3 regions of the Arthrobacter sp. 2RAF22 genome follow, and region 1 is predicted to be linked to each of the others. Evidence: riboswitches for the same ligand, from Rfam matches in the RefSeq annotation. Region 1 holds a riboswitch; each other region holds the start of a gene.
What was found. A riboswitch is a leader RNA that binds a small molecule or an ion and turns the genes downstream of it on or off. The one in region 1 is predicted to bind cyclic di-AMP.

Region 1 (3,269 bases):
ACCGCGTGCGGCCGCCACGGCGCGCTCAAGGAGTGTGGCGCCGTCGTATCTCAACTGGGCTTTGGGCACGCCGCCGAGGCGGGAGGACTTGCCACCCGCCAATATCACCGCATCAAAGTCCACCCGCCCAGATTACCCGGGAAGCGGGCTCAATTCCGGTTCAGGCCGCCGACTCGGGCAGGAGGAAGGGATCCCATGCGGGCGCAGGTTTCTCAAGCTCCTTGATTTGCCAGATAGTCCCGGTGGGCGCCGCCGGAGTGAACCTCAGTTTCCAGCCCATCTCGGCTGGGGTGTGGTCACTCTTGGCGTTGTTGCAGCGCAAGCACGCTGCCACCAGGTTTTCCCAGGAATCCGCGCCGCCCCTGGATTTGGGGTGGACGTGGTCAATGGTGTGCGCTGCTTTCCCGCAGTAGGCGCAACGGTGACCGTCACGGCGCAAGACGCCGCGGCGAGTGACCGCCGTGATGGTGTTGTACCTTGGCCGGATGTAGCGATTGAGCAGAATCACGGAAGGACGTCCGAGAATCTCTTGTGGCCCGACGACAGGCTCGTCGCCTTCGGCCACTACGCTCGCTTTTCCGGTGAGCACAAGGACCAGCGCCCGGCGGAAGGTTACTACCGCCAGCGGTTCATATCCAGCATTCAGAACGAGTGTGCGCATGCACGTACCTCTTCACGGCCGCACCCGTCAGGGGCGCGAGGGCCGGCTGCCCTCTGCATGTACGGGCTGTGGATCGACAACCTAAGAGTAAACACCAGAAGGCCAGATCAACGAATCCATGCGGCGGTTCCAGCGCAGTGTCGGTCAAAGTTCATGTGCCGGACACGTAAGCGCACGCTCGTTAAAACAGGACATCCCCACCGGCGGACCAGCGGGGATGTTCCAGTGAAGCTATGTAACCGGGGCTATTTAGCCACCAACGCGGATGAAGACGGGGCCGGAGCCGACATTGACGCTGTAAAGGGCGGTGGTGCCACCGTTCCAGCCGCCGTGGACTGCCATGCCGTTGCCGACGTAAACAGCGATGTGGGCCATGCCCATGCCACCGTTCTGGTAGTAGACCAGGTCTCCCGGCTGCGCTTCAGCAGCGCTGACCGTACGGCCAAGGGAGAGGTAGTCTGCCGGCCAGCCGTGGAAGTTGATGCCAACAGCGGCCAGGGAGTTCGAGGCCAGGGCAGTGCAGTCCTGGGCAACGCCAAGCTGAGCGTAAGCTGCGGCAGCAATCGCTGCGCCCTTGCCGCTGGCAACCTTCGTGGCGGGCGAAACAGCAGCGGTCACAGAAAGCGTCGAGGAGCCGGTAGCGGCACCCGTGGCAGCCTGCGAAGCCGGAGCGGCTTCCTGGGTGGCAACCGGAGCTGCGACAACCGGAGCAGCTTCGGTGGAAACCACCGGGCGTTCGTACTTGATGGCGACGGAGGAGTCGGCCGAAATGCTGGCTTGGGCGATGGACTGGACTTCCAGGGCGGAGGTCGAAGTGGACTCGCGGGGAACGTTGGTTTCTGCAGCGTTGGCTGCGATACCGCTAGTGAGCACCAGACCGGAAGCAGCTGCGATAACGGCTGCCTGACGGCCTACGCCACCGGCGTTGCTGCCGACAGTCTTAGCGATAACGGCAAGCGAGTTGGTCTTGGTGACCGCGGCACGGTGGCGCGCAACAGTAGAGCGTGAAGACACGTTAAGAGGCCTCTCCCTATGCCCGCGAGGTAAGCTGTCGGATTCGGATGGGAGTCATCCGGCCACACTCCTCCCTCTCGGAAGTCGTGCGACTTAACCCCAAGGCCATCGGTGAAGATGACCAAAAGTGGGTCCCCCGCCTCTGCCAGACGATGTTTTGCGAACGGAACCTCGGGCAGTGGCAGAGCTAGGCAATCCACCCGAGTGCATCAACTCTCTAAAAGTTGATGCGAGTTAGACGGTACATGAGTTTTGGCTGAATGTCACATTCAGGTCACGGAGCGTGACAAGCATGCGAGAGACTTCCATCGGATTGGCTACAGCCAGCCCAGGGGGTCAACGACGTCGCCGTTGACCATGACTTCAAAGTGGAGGTGGCAGCCCGTGGAGGCGCCCGTAGTGCCGCTCAATGCGATGACATCGCCTCGGCCAACCGTTTGGCCCACCTGGACGTTGAACGACGACAAATGGTTGTACGTGGTTTCCAGGCCGTTGCCATGGTCCACCACAATGCGGTTTCCGCCGCCATACGGATGCCAGCCGGCGAAGGTGACCTTGCCGGCCGCGGCAGCATGGACCTGGGTGCCGCACTGGGCCACGAAGTCCTGGCCGCGGTGGAACTCCCCCAAACCGCCCGTGATGGGATTCACGCGGTAGCCGAAAGGCGAGGCCGTGGTCAGGGTGTCCAGGGGCGCCCCCAGGGTGCCCTTGGAGGACGAGGTCTTGATGGTGCCGACGGACTGTGCGCTCAAGAGCTGCTTGAGCTTGCTGTCCGGATCCGCAGTGGTTGACACTGCGGCACGGCTGAAGTCGATCGTGGCGCTTGCCGCGGCAGGAATCTCGGGCTGGGTGCCCACAGCCGAGGCGGCCTGGCTTGAATCCGCCGTGGCCGTCATGGCGCCGGTGCCCGGCATAGCGACTGTCAGGATGAGGCCCGTCGTGGCGAGGGCCACTCCGGCCTTCTGTCCCGCTCCGCTCGCGGCGGCGAATTCGGCCATCTGCCGCAAAGGACCCTTGCGGCGGCGAAGTTCGCGATGGGGATCGCGCGGCCGCTCGTGCTCGACGGCGCTTGTGCCCCGCAGCTCAGCAGTAGGACCGGACGCGCGCCTGCGGCCCCTGGTGTTCTGCGTGGTCAAGGTTTTCCTCTCTGGCAAGCCTGCGAAGTTAGCTGTCGGATTCGGGCCAGAGAGATCGTGGACCCGGTCCGCGCGAAGGGCACGAAACGCAAGGTACCCGGAGGGGCCTTGCGTTGTTTGCACTTCCGCTACGGACTTCACCCCAAGGCCGTCTTTCGACAGCCGATGGTGGTTCCTCCGTTTCTGCCAGTGAATGGACTAATCCACCTGATCCGCTGGCAGAACTCGGCTTCGGATCAGGTAACGCTTTGGTATCGGCGCCAGTATTTAACTATAGGGGATTAAGCCCCACGGTAATAATTTCGTTATCTTTGCGGGCGACCCCGCCGGGCCGGCTAGGCGACCGTGACAAACACGTGCGAGGCAACCTCAGGCGGCAGCTCCAGCGCGCCCTCGATATTAGGCACGCGAACGGAGATGTACTCCCCCACGCGCTCCAGGGACACCCTGGCGCCCGG
Region 2 (3,269 bases), on a different contig from region 1:
CAGGAGTTCGGTGTCGAAGAACCACGAGTTATCCATGGTGTGCGGGAGGATCTGCTGGGCGACGTCTGCCCGGATCGCTTTGAAGCCGCACTGGGCATCGCTGAAGCGGGCACCCATGAACGAGTGCAGCATCAAGTTGTAGCTGCGCGAAATGAACTCGCGTTTGGGGCCGCGGACGACCCGCGAGTTACGGGTCAGTCGGGTGCCGATGGCGAGGTCCGAATGGCCGGAGATCAGCGGCGCCAAAAGGGGCGCCAGTGCGGCGAGGTCAGTGGAAAGGTCAACGTCCATGTAAGCCAGAACGGGCGACGGCGATGCAAGCCACACCTTGCGAAGGGCGTTGCCGCGTCCCTTCTCGTCAAGGTGGACAACCGCGAGCTCGGGCAGTTCCCGGGCTACGCGCTCCGCGATTTTCAACGTGCCGTCCGTGCTCGCGTTGTCCGCCACGGTGATGCGGAAGCCATGCGGGAAGGATTCGCGCAAGTGGCCGTGAAGCCTGCGCAGGCACTCTTCGAGATCGCGTTCCTCGTTGAAGACGGGGATGGTGACGTCGAGGACGGGGATGGCGGCGTGGGTGTCCACGGGGGCGCGCCGCCCCGTGCCGCGCTGGATGGGAGTGCTGGGTTGGATGGGAAGGCCCGGCGGCACCACCGCGGGGTCCTTCAGGGTTCCGGAGGTGGATTCGATGAGCGTCATGTATCCAGAGTGCCGTTGCCGAATATGAAGGCTTTAGGCGGAACCTGTGACGTGGCTGTGGATGTGTGACCAGCGTGGCGCATCACTTGCCTGGCCAAGAACGGAGAGGCCCGCCCCGGAAGGGACGGACCTCGACGTACTTTGTGGGTGGCTCTTGGCTTAGTACCAGTTGTGGGCCAAGTGGAAGGACCATGCCGCGGACGGCGATCCGTAGCGTTCCTTGATGTAGTTCAGGCCCCAGCGGATTTGCGTCTGGTAGTTGGTCTGCCAGTCGGCGCCTTCGGACGCCATCTTTTCGGCCGGCAGCGACTGCCCAATGCCGTAAGCGCCACTGGAGGCGTTGGTGGCAGTGGTGCGCCAATCCGATTCCTTGTTCCACAAGGTGATCAGGGCCGACATTTCGCCCTGGCCCCAACCGTAGGAGGGAAGGATGCTTGCGGCGTAGGCCTGGGCGCCGGAGGGATCATCGACGGCGACGGGTGCAGCCGGTGCCGCTGGAGCAGGGGGTGCAGCGGGTGCGGCCGGTGCGGCAGCCTGGGGCGCGACGGCGGCCGGAGCGGGCGCGGCTGCCTGGCTTGGCGTCGACGCAGCGCTCGGCTTGGGGCTCGCGCTTGCGCTCGCCGACGGCGTGGCGGTGGCCGAAGGCGTGGCTGAGTGATCCACCGTGCGGGATTCGGACGTGCGGCTCATGTCCTGGGCGTTGATGGCTTGTCCGGCGGCCTGGGTGGCAGCGCCTGCGCCGAGGAACACGGCAACGACGCCGGCAACAACTGCCATGCGCTGGCCGGTGCCGAGGTTCGAGGCGGCTCGCCTCAGCGTGGAACGTGACTTGTTTCTCCGGGCAGGTTCGCCGCGGTGGCGCGCAACAGGGCGCGACTGATCCTTGGAATCAGACATGGTGATTGCCTCTCGACGCCTGCGGAGTTAGCTGTCGGATTCGGATGAGGTCATCCGGCCGTGGCCACAGCGGAACGTGGCGGCACGGCTTCACCCCTAGGGCTGGCTCAACATGAGCGCTTGCCCGGAGACCTGGGTCCCCCGTCTCTGCCTGGACTGTTGGGCACCGGGGAGTGGCAGAGCTCGGCGCCTACCCGGCGGTGGCCGGAATGATCCAGCGCACCTATTCGACGGTACAGGAGGATCCAGCTTAAGTCACATTTAGGTAACGGAGATCACGACGCCGGTGCGTCGACTTGCGCGCGCCGGGCACCGGCGTCGTACTCTTCTGGTTCGCCCGTCAGGCCGGGGCAGTCCTGAGCGCCGGGAGCCGCACCGCGAACTCCGTCCGGCCAGGCCGCGACGCCACTTCGACCGTGCCGCCGTGCGCCTGAACGATGGATTCCACAATGGACAAGCCGAGGCCGGAGGTGCCCTCGGAGCCGGACCGGGCGGCGTCGGCACGGGCAAAGCGGGAGAAGATCCTGCCCTGGAATTCAGGCGGGATGCCCGGGCCGTTGTCGGTCACGGTCACCACGGCGCTGCCATCGGCGGAGCGCATCACGCCCGTGACCACGGTGGTTCCCGCCTCGGTGTGCTTGCGGGCGTTGGAGAGCAGATTCGCCAAAACCTGGTGGAGTTGGGTGGTGTCGCCGCGGACCGTGAGGGGCTCATCCGGGAGCTTGAGTTGCCAGATGTGCTCGGGAGCCATGACTTTCTCGTCGCTGACGGTCTCGATCACCAACTGCGTGAGGTCCACATCGGTGAATTCCGGGGCCTTCCCTTCGTCCAACCGGGCCAAGAGAAGGAGGTCCTCCACGAGGGTGGTCATGCGTTCGGACTGGCTCTGCACCCGGCCCAGCGACTTGCGCCCGTCTTCGGTGAACGTCTCGGTCATGCGCAAGAGTTCGGTGTAGCCGCGGATGGCGGTCAGCGGAGTGCGTAGTTCGTGCGACGCATCCGCGACGAATTGGCGCACCTTGGTTTCGCTTTGCTGGCGGGCCTCGAGGGCGCTCGAGACGTTGTCCAGCATCAGGTTCAAAGCATGGCCGACGCTTCCCACTTCGGTGCTCGGATGGGCCGCCGACGCCGGAACACGCACCGCGAGGGCCACCTCGCCGGCGTCGAGTGGAAGTTTCGACACCTTGGTGGCGACGTCGGAGAGTTGCTCCAACGGCCGCATGGTGCGGCGGATCAGCACGGTTCCGGCCAGCCCGATCAGGACCAGTCCGCCCAAGGAGACCAGCACCATGGTCCAGACGAGGGAGGCCTCGGTGTCCTCTTTCGAGGCGAGCGGGAGACCTGTGATGACAACATCGCCGTAAGGAGTTTCGGTGGCCACCAGCCGGTAGCCGCCAGTGGACAGCGTGCGATCAACCGGGCGGCCATCGGACGGGAGCGCCGACAGGATTCGGGCGTCGCTGGGCGACAACGGCGCACGTGTGGCATCGGAGGACAAGAAGCCGGCATCGCTGCTCACCTGGCCTGCAAGGATGCGTGCATTGAGCGTGCCGATGCTCTGGCCGCGGGGGTCCAGCGGGTCCGGACGGCCGCCAGGGTTGCCTTGCGGCGGGCGGCCATGGGAGGCCTGCATCAATTGCTGATCGAGCTGCTTCGTGAGGAACACATCCATGGAG
Region 3 (3,269 bases), on a different contig from region 1:
CGCAAGGGCCGCCTTGAGCGCAGCGTGGACCCAATCCCGGTAGCGGTCCAATCCCCAGGCGAAGTCCAGCACGAGTGACCGGTAGGTGTCCGGATGACCCACCGACCAGATCACGGCAGCGGCTTGCTCGTCGCTCATGCCGGAGCTCAGTGCCCCGCGCCGCCTGAGCGCGGCCGCAGCTTCCGCATAGTTCCGTAGCCGGGCTTCGGCCCGGTCCCGCTCCACTTTTGCGGCTTCGGCGTCGACGGCGGAGGCCTGCCGCATGACGGTGAACAATTGGGTGCTCCGCGGATTCACCTCGGCAAACCAGTCGGCCAACAGCGCCAGGACCGCTCCGGCGTCGGCGGCTGCGGCAGTCCGCTCGCGCATGGTCTCCGGCACGGCGCGAGGAGCATCCGGACCCGCCGCCGTCGCGTCAACCACGGCGGAGAGCAGCGCAGCCTTGTTGCCCACGGAGTTGTAGATGGTCTGGACGGCCACACCTGCTTGCTCGGCAACGGCCCCGATAGTGGTGGCCACATACCCTTTGCTCAGAAACAGCTGACGGGCGGCCTCCACCACGGCAGCTTTGGTTGCGACAGCTTGAGCTAAGCGCCTGTCATTGTGCCGGATTTCCACGAAAAAAGAATAGCATTCCAGTGACTGGAATGCTATTCTAATGACCTCGGACACCTCAGGAGGCTTCGCGATGGACAGCAATGAGGCAGTGAACACGGTAATTGTGGGCGCCGGGCAGGCGGGCCTCGCCACCGGATACCACCTGAAGAAACACCGGCAAGATTTCCTCATCCTGGACTCGCAGGCCCGCGTCGGCGACGTGTGGCGGAGCCGATGGGATTCCTTGCGTCTCTTCACCCCGGCGCAGCACGATTCCCTTCCCGGCCTGCCGTTTCCAGCCGCCCGGGGGACCTTTCCCGGCAAAGACGCCATGGCCGAATACCTCGAGAATTACGCCACGAACTGGGAACTCCCGGTACGCCATGGCGCCCGCGTCGTCGGCATCGAGCGGGAGGACGGCCGGTTCCGGGTGCAGTCCAGCGCCGGGTCGATCCTGGCGAGAAACGTTGTTGTTGCCACGGGCCCGAATACACAGCCACGGGTCCCGGCGTTCGCCAGGGATCTCGATCCAGGCATCCACCAACTGCACGGAGCGGAATACTCCAACCCGGACTCAATTCCGCCCGGAGATGTCCTGGTGGTCGGCTCCGGCACCTCCGGCGTCGAAATCGCCCTGGAGCTCGCACCCACGCACCGCACCTACATCGCAGGAAACCCTCCGTTCCACATTCCAGGCCCCGTGACGCGATACGCCGGCGGGCTTTGGTGGCTCTTCATCCACAAGGTGCTGAACAGATCCACCCCTGTCGGCCGCAAGGTCGCGCTCGGGTTCACCCAGCATGGCGCGCCACTGATCCGGACCTCAACGCGAGAGCTCGACGCCGCGGGAGTCACCCGCCTACCACGCCTGAAGGGCACGCGCGATGGCCAACCCCTGACCGATGAAGGCCACGCGATACCGGTGTCCACGGTCATCTGGGCTACTGGTTACCAACCGGACTTTGGCTGGATCCAAGGACTTCCCACGGATGAGGACGGCTGGCCGCTCACCCTCCGGGGCGCCGTAGAACAACTCCCAGGACTGTTCTTTGTGGGCATGCCCTTCCAATACGGATTGACCTCCGGGCTCGTGGGCGGGGTCGGCCGCGACGCCGAACACGTCGCGGGACTCATCGCCGGCCAGGCCGGGCAAAAACGGGTCACCGCGCCCGTTATTCAAATGTGACTTTGCATGCCGGCTGTTGTAACGTCGAGGGGCGACCCAGTCCCCAACCGGGCCGCTTCCGGGTTGACGCCGAGCTCTGCCGCAACCCGGAATCCGCCAGACCCGCGGCAGAGACGGGGGACCCAGAGTCTCCGGGCCCACTTCAGGCCCTTGGGGTGAAGCCGCCACGCGCGGCCGGACGGCCTCGTCCGAACCCGACAGCTAACCTCGAAGGCGTTGAGAGGCAATCACCATGTCCCCAACCATGGATCAGCCTCGCCGTGCCCAAGTGGCGGGCGAGAGCACCAAACCAACCGGACGTCGTCGGGCCACAGACAGCGAACCGTTCATCGCTGCGCCGGCTTCCGAACCTTTGAGTTCGACGGCGGCACCCACCACCGCCGCAACCCCGACGACGGCGGCACCCACCACGCGCGCGGCCGCCCGGGCGGCCGAACGGAAGCGGGCCTCAGAAGCCAGCGAAACTGCGGCCATTGAAACAGTGCCTGCCGCGGCGGCAGAACCTGCCACCGCGGCCATACCGACTGTCGCTGCCGAGACCGCGGCTCCTGCGACAGCTGAGCCGGCCACCGCGGCCATACCGACGGTGTCTGCTGCGACCTTGGCTCGCGCGACAGCAGAGTCGGCCAAAACCGAGAACGCAGCCACAACGGCACTTCCCGCGGCAACCCGCGCCGGCGCCGGTCTGGCGCCCCTTACCGGTTCCTCCTTCAGCCGTGAACCACACGCCGTCCTCAAGAAGGCCGCCGCCGTCCGGACGATGAGCAACCGAATGGCAGTGGTGACAGGTGCCCTAGGCATCTTGTTGGCCGCCGGCTCCCTGGGACAAGCCCTCGAGTTGCCCTTCTTCGGCCAGGAATCCCGTGCCCAGAACGCTGCCAGCGCAGACAGCCAGGACTCCACGCAATCCAGCGCTCCTTCCACGACGCCAAGCACCTCCCCCAGCGCTGCGGAATCACCTTCGGCAGCTACCCCGAGCGCCAAGTCCGGCCAGGCCGGGGACCCGGCGCAGCATTCGCCGCAAGGACCGGTAGCTGTCGAATCGTCGAGCGTCCCTGCACCATCGATCTCCGTTCAGGTTCCTGCCCTCCCGTCAGCGCTGCCCCCAAGCCTCACCCCGGCGCCTGTTCCTTCCACCCCGGTTCCGGCCCAGCCTGCGCCGGCTCCCAGCCCCGGTCCGACCGGACCCGCTAGCCCAACCCCGACACCGGATCCGACGGATCCAGCGTCTCCGACTCCCGCACCCACAGGTTCTTGGAAGCCACGGACCCCGGCCAGCCCCACACCGACGCCACCGCCTACCCAACCGGGCGTCGATCTTGGGTCGATTCTGGACGCAGCAACCAAGGCACTGCAGTGAGGATGGGAGGGCATCGAGCATTTGCCGTCGAGTGGCACGGACGATGCTGCCGGAACACCTGGACGCAGATGATTCAGCACCGCCCGGACCGCTGGCGCTGCAGCCTTCAGTTGAGGCAGTTCAACA

Region 2: it holds a riboswitch for cyclic di-AMP, as region 1 does, so the genes downstream of both, AB4068_RS11460 (hypothetical protein) here and AB4068_RS04340 (NlpC/P60 family protein) in region 1, are expected to answer to the same signal.
Region 3: it holds a riboswitch for cyclic di-AMP, as region 1 does, so the genes downstream of both, AB4068_RS07405 (hypothetical protein) here and AB4068_RS04340 (NlpC/P60 family protein) in region 1, are expected to answer to the same signal.

The regions. Positions count from the first base shown of each region.
Region 1 is NZ_JBFRGL010000002.1:186,521-189,789, reverse strand. It holds gene mobA (molybdenum cofactor guanylyltransferase) at 1-123, opposite strand, end outside; gene AB4068_RS04345 (HNH endonuclease) at 161-661, opposite strand; gene AB4068_RS04340 (NlpC/P60 family protein) at 911-1,675, opposite strand; cyclic di-AMP (ydaO/yuaA leader) riboswitch at 1,681-1,847, opposite strand; gene AB4068_RS04335 (M23 family metallopeptidase) at 1,993-2,811, opposite strand; cyclic di-AMP (ydaO/yuaA leader) riboswitch at 2,814-3,021, opposite strand; gene AB4068_RS04330 (metal-dependent transcriptional regulator) at 3,147-3,269, opposite strand, start outside.
Region 2 is NZ_JBFRGL010000013.1:48,210-51,478, forward strand. It holds gene AB4068_RS11455 (glycosyltransferase) at 1-696, opposite strand, end outside; gene AB4068_RS11460 (hypothetical protein) at 856-1,593, opposite strand; cyclic di-AMP (ydaO/yuaA leader) riboswitch at 1,596-1,769, opposite strand; gene AB4068_RS11465 (sensor histidine kinase) at 1,934-3,269, opposite strand, start outside.
Region 3 is NZ_JBFRGL010000006.1:104,615-107,883, reverse strand. It holds gene AB4068_RS07415 (TetR/AcrR family transcriptional regulator) at 1-618, opposite strand, end outside; gene AB4068_RS07410 (flavin-containing monooxygenase) at 659-1,783, shown strand; cyclic di-AMP (ydaO/yuaA leader) riboswitch at 1,868-2,013, shown strand; gene AB4068_RS07405 (hypothetical protein) at 2,028-3,143, shown strand.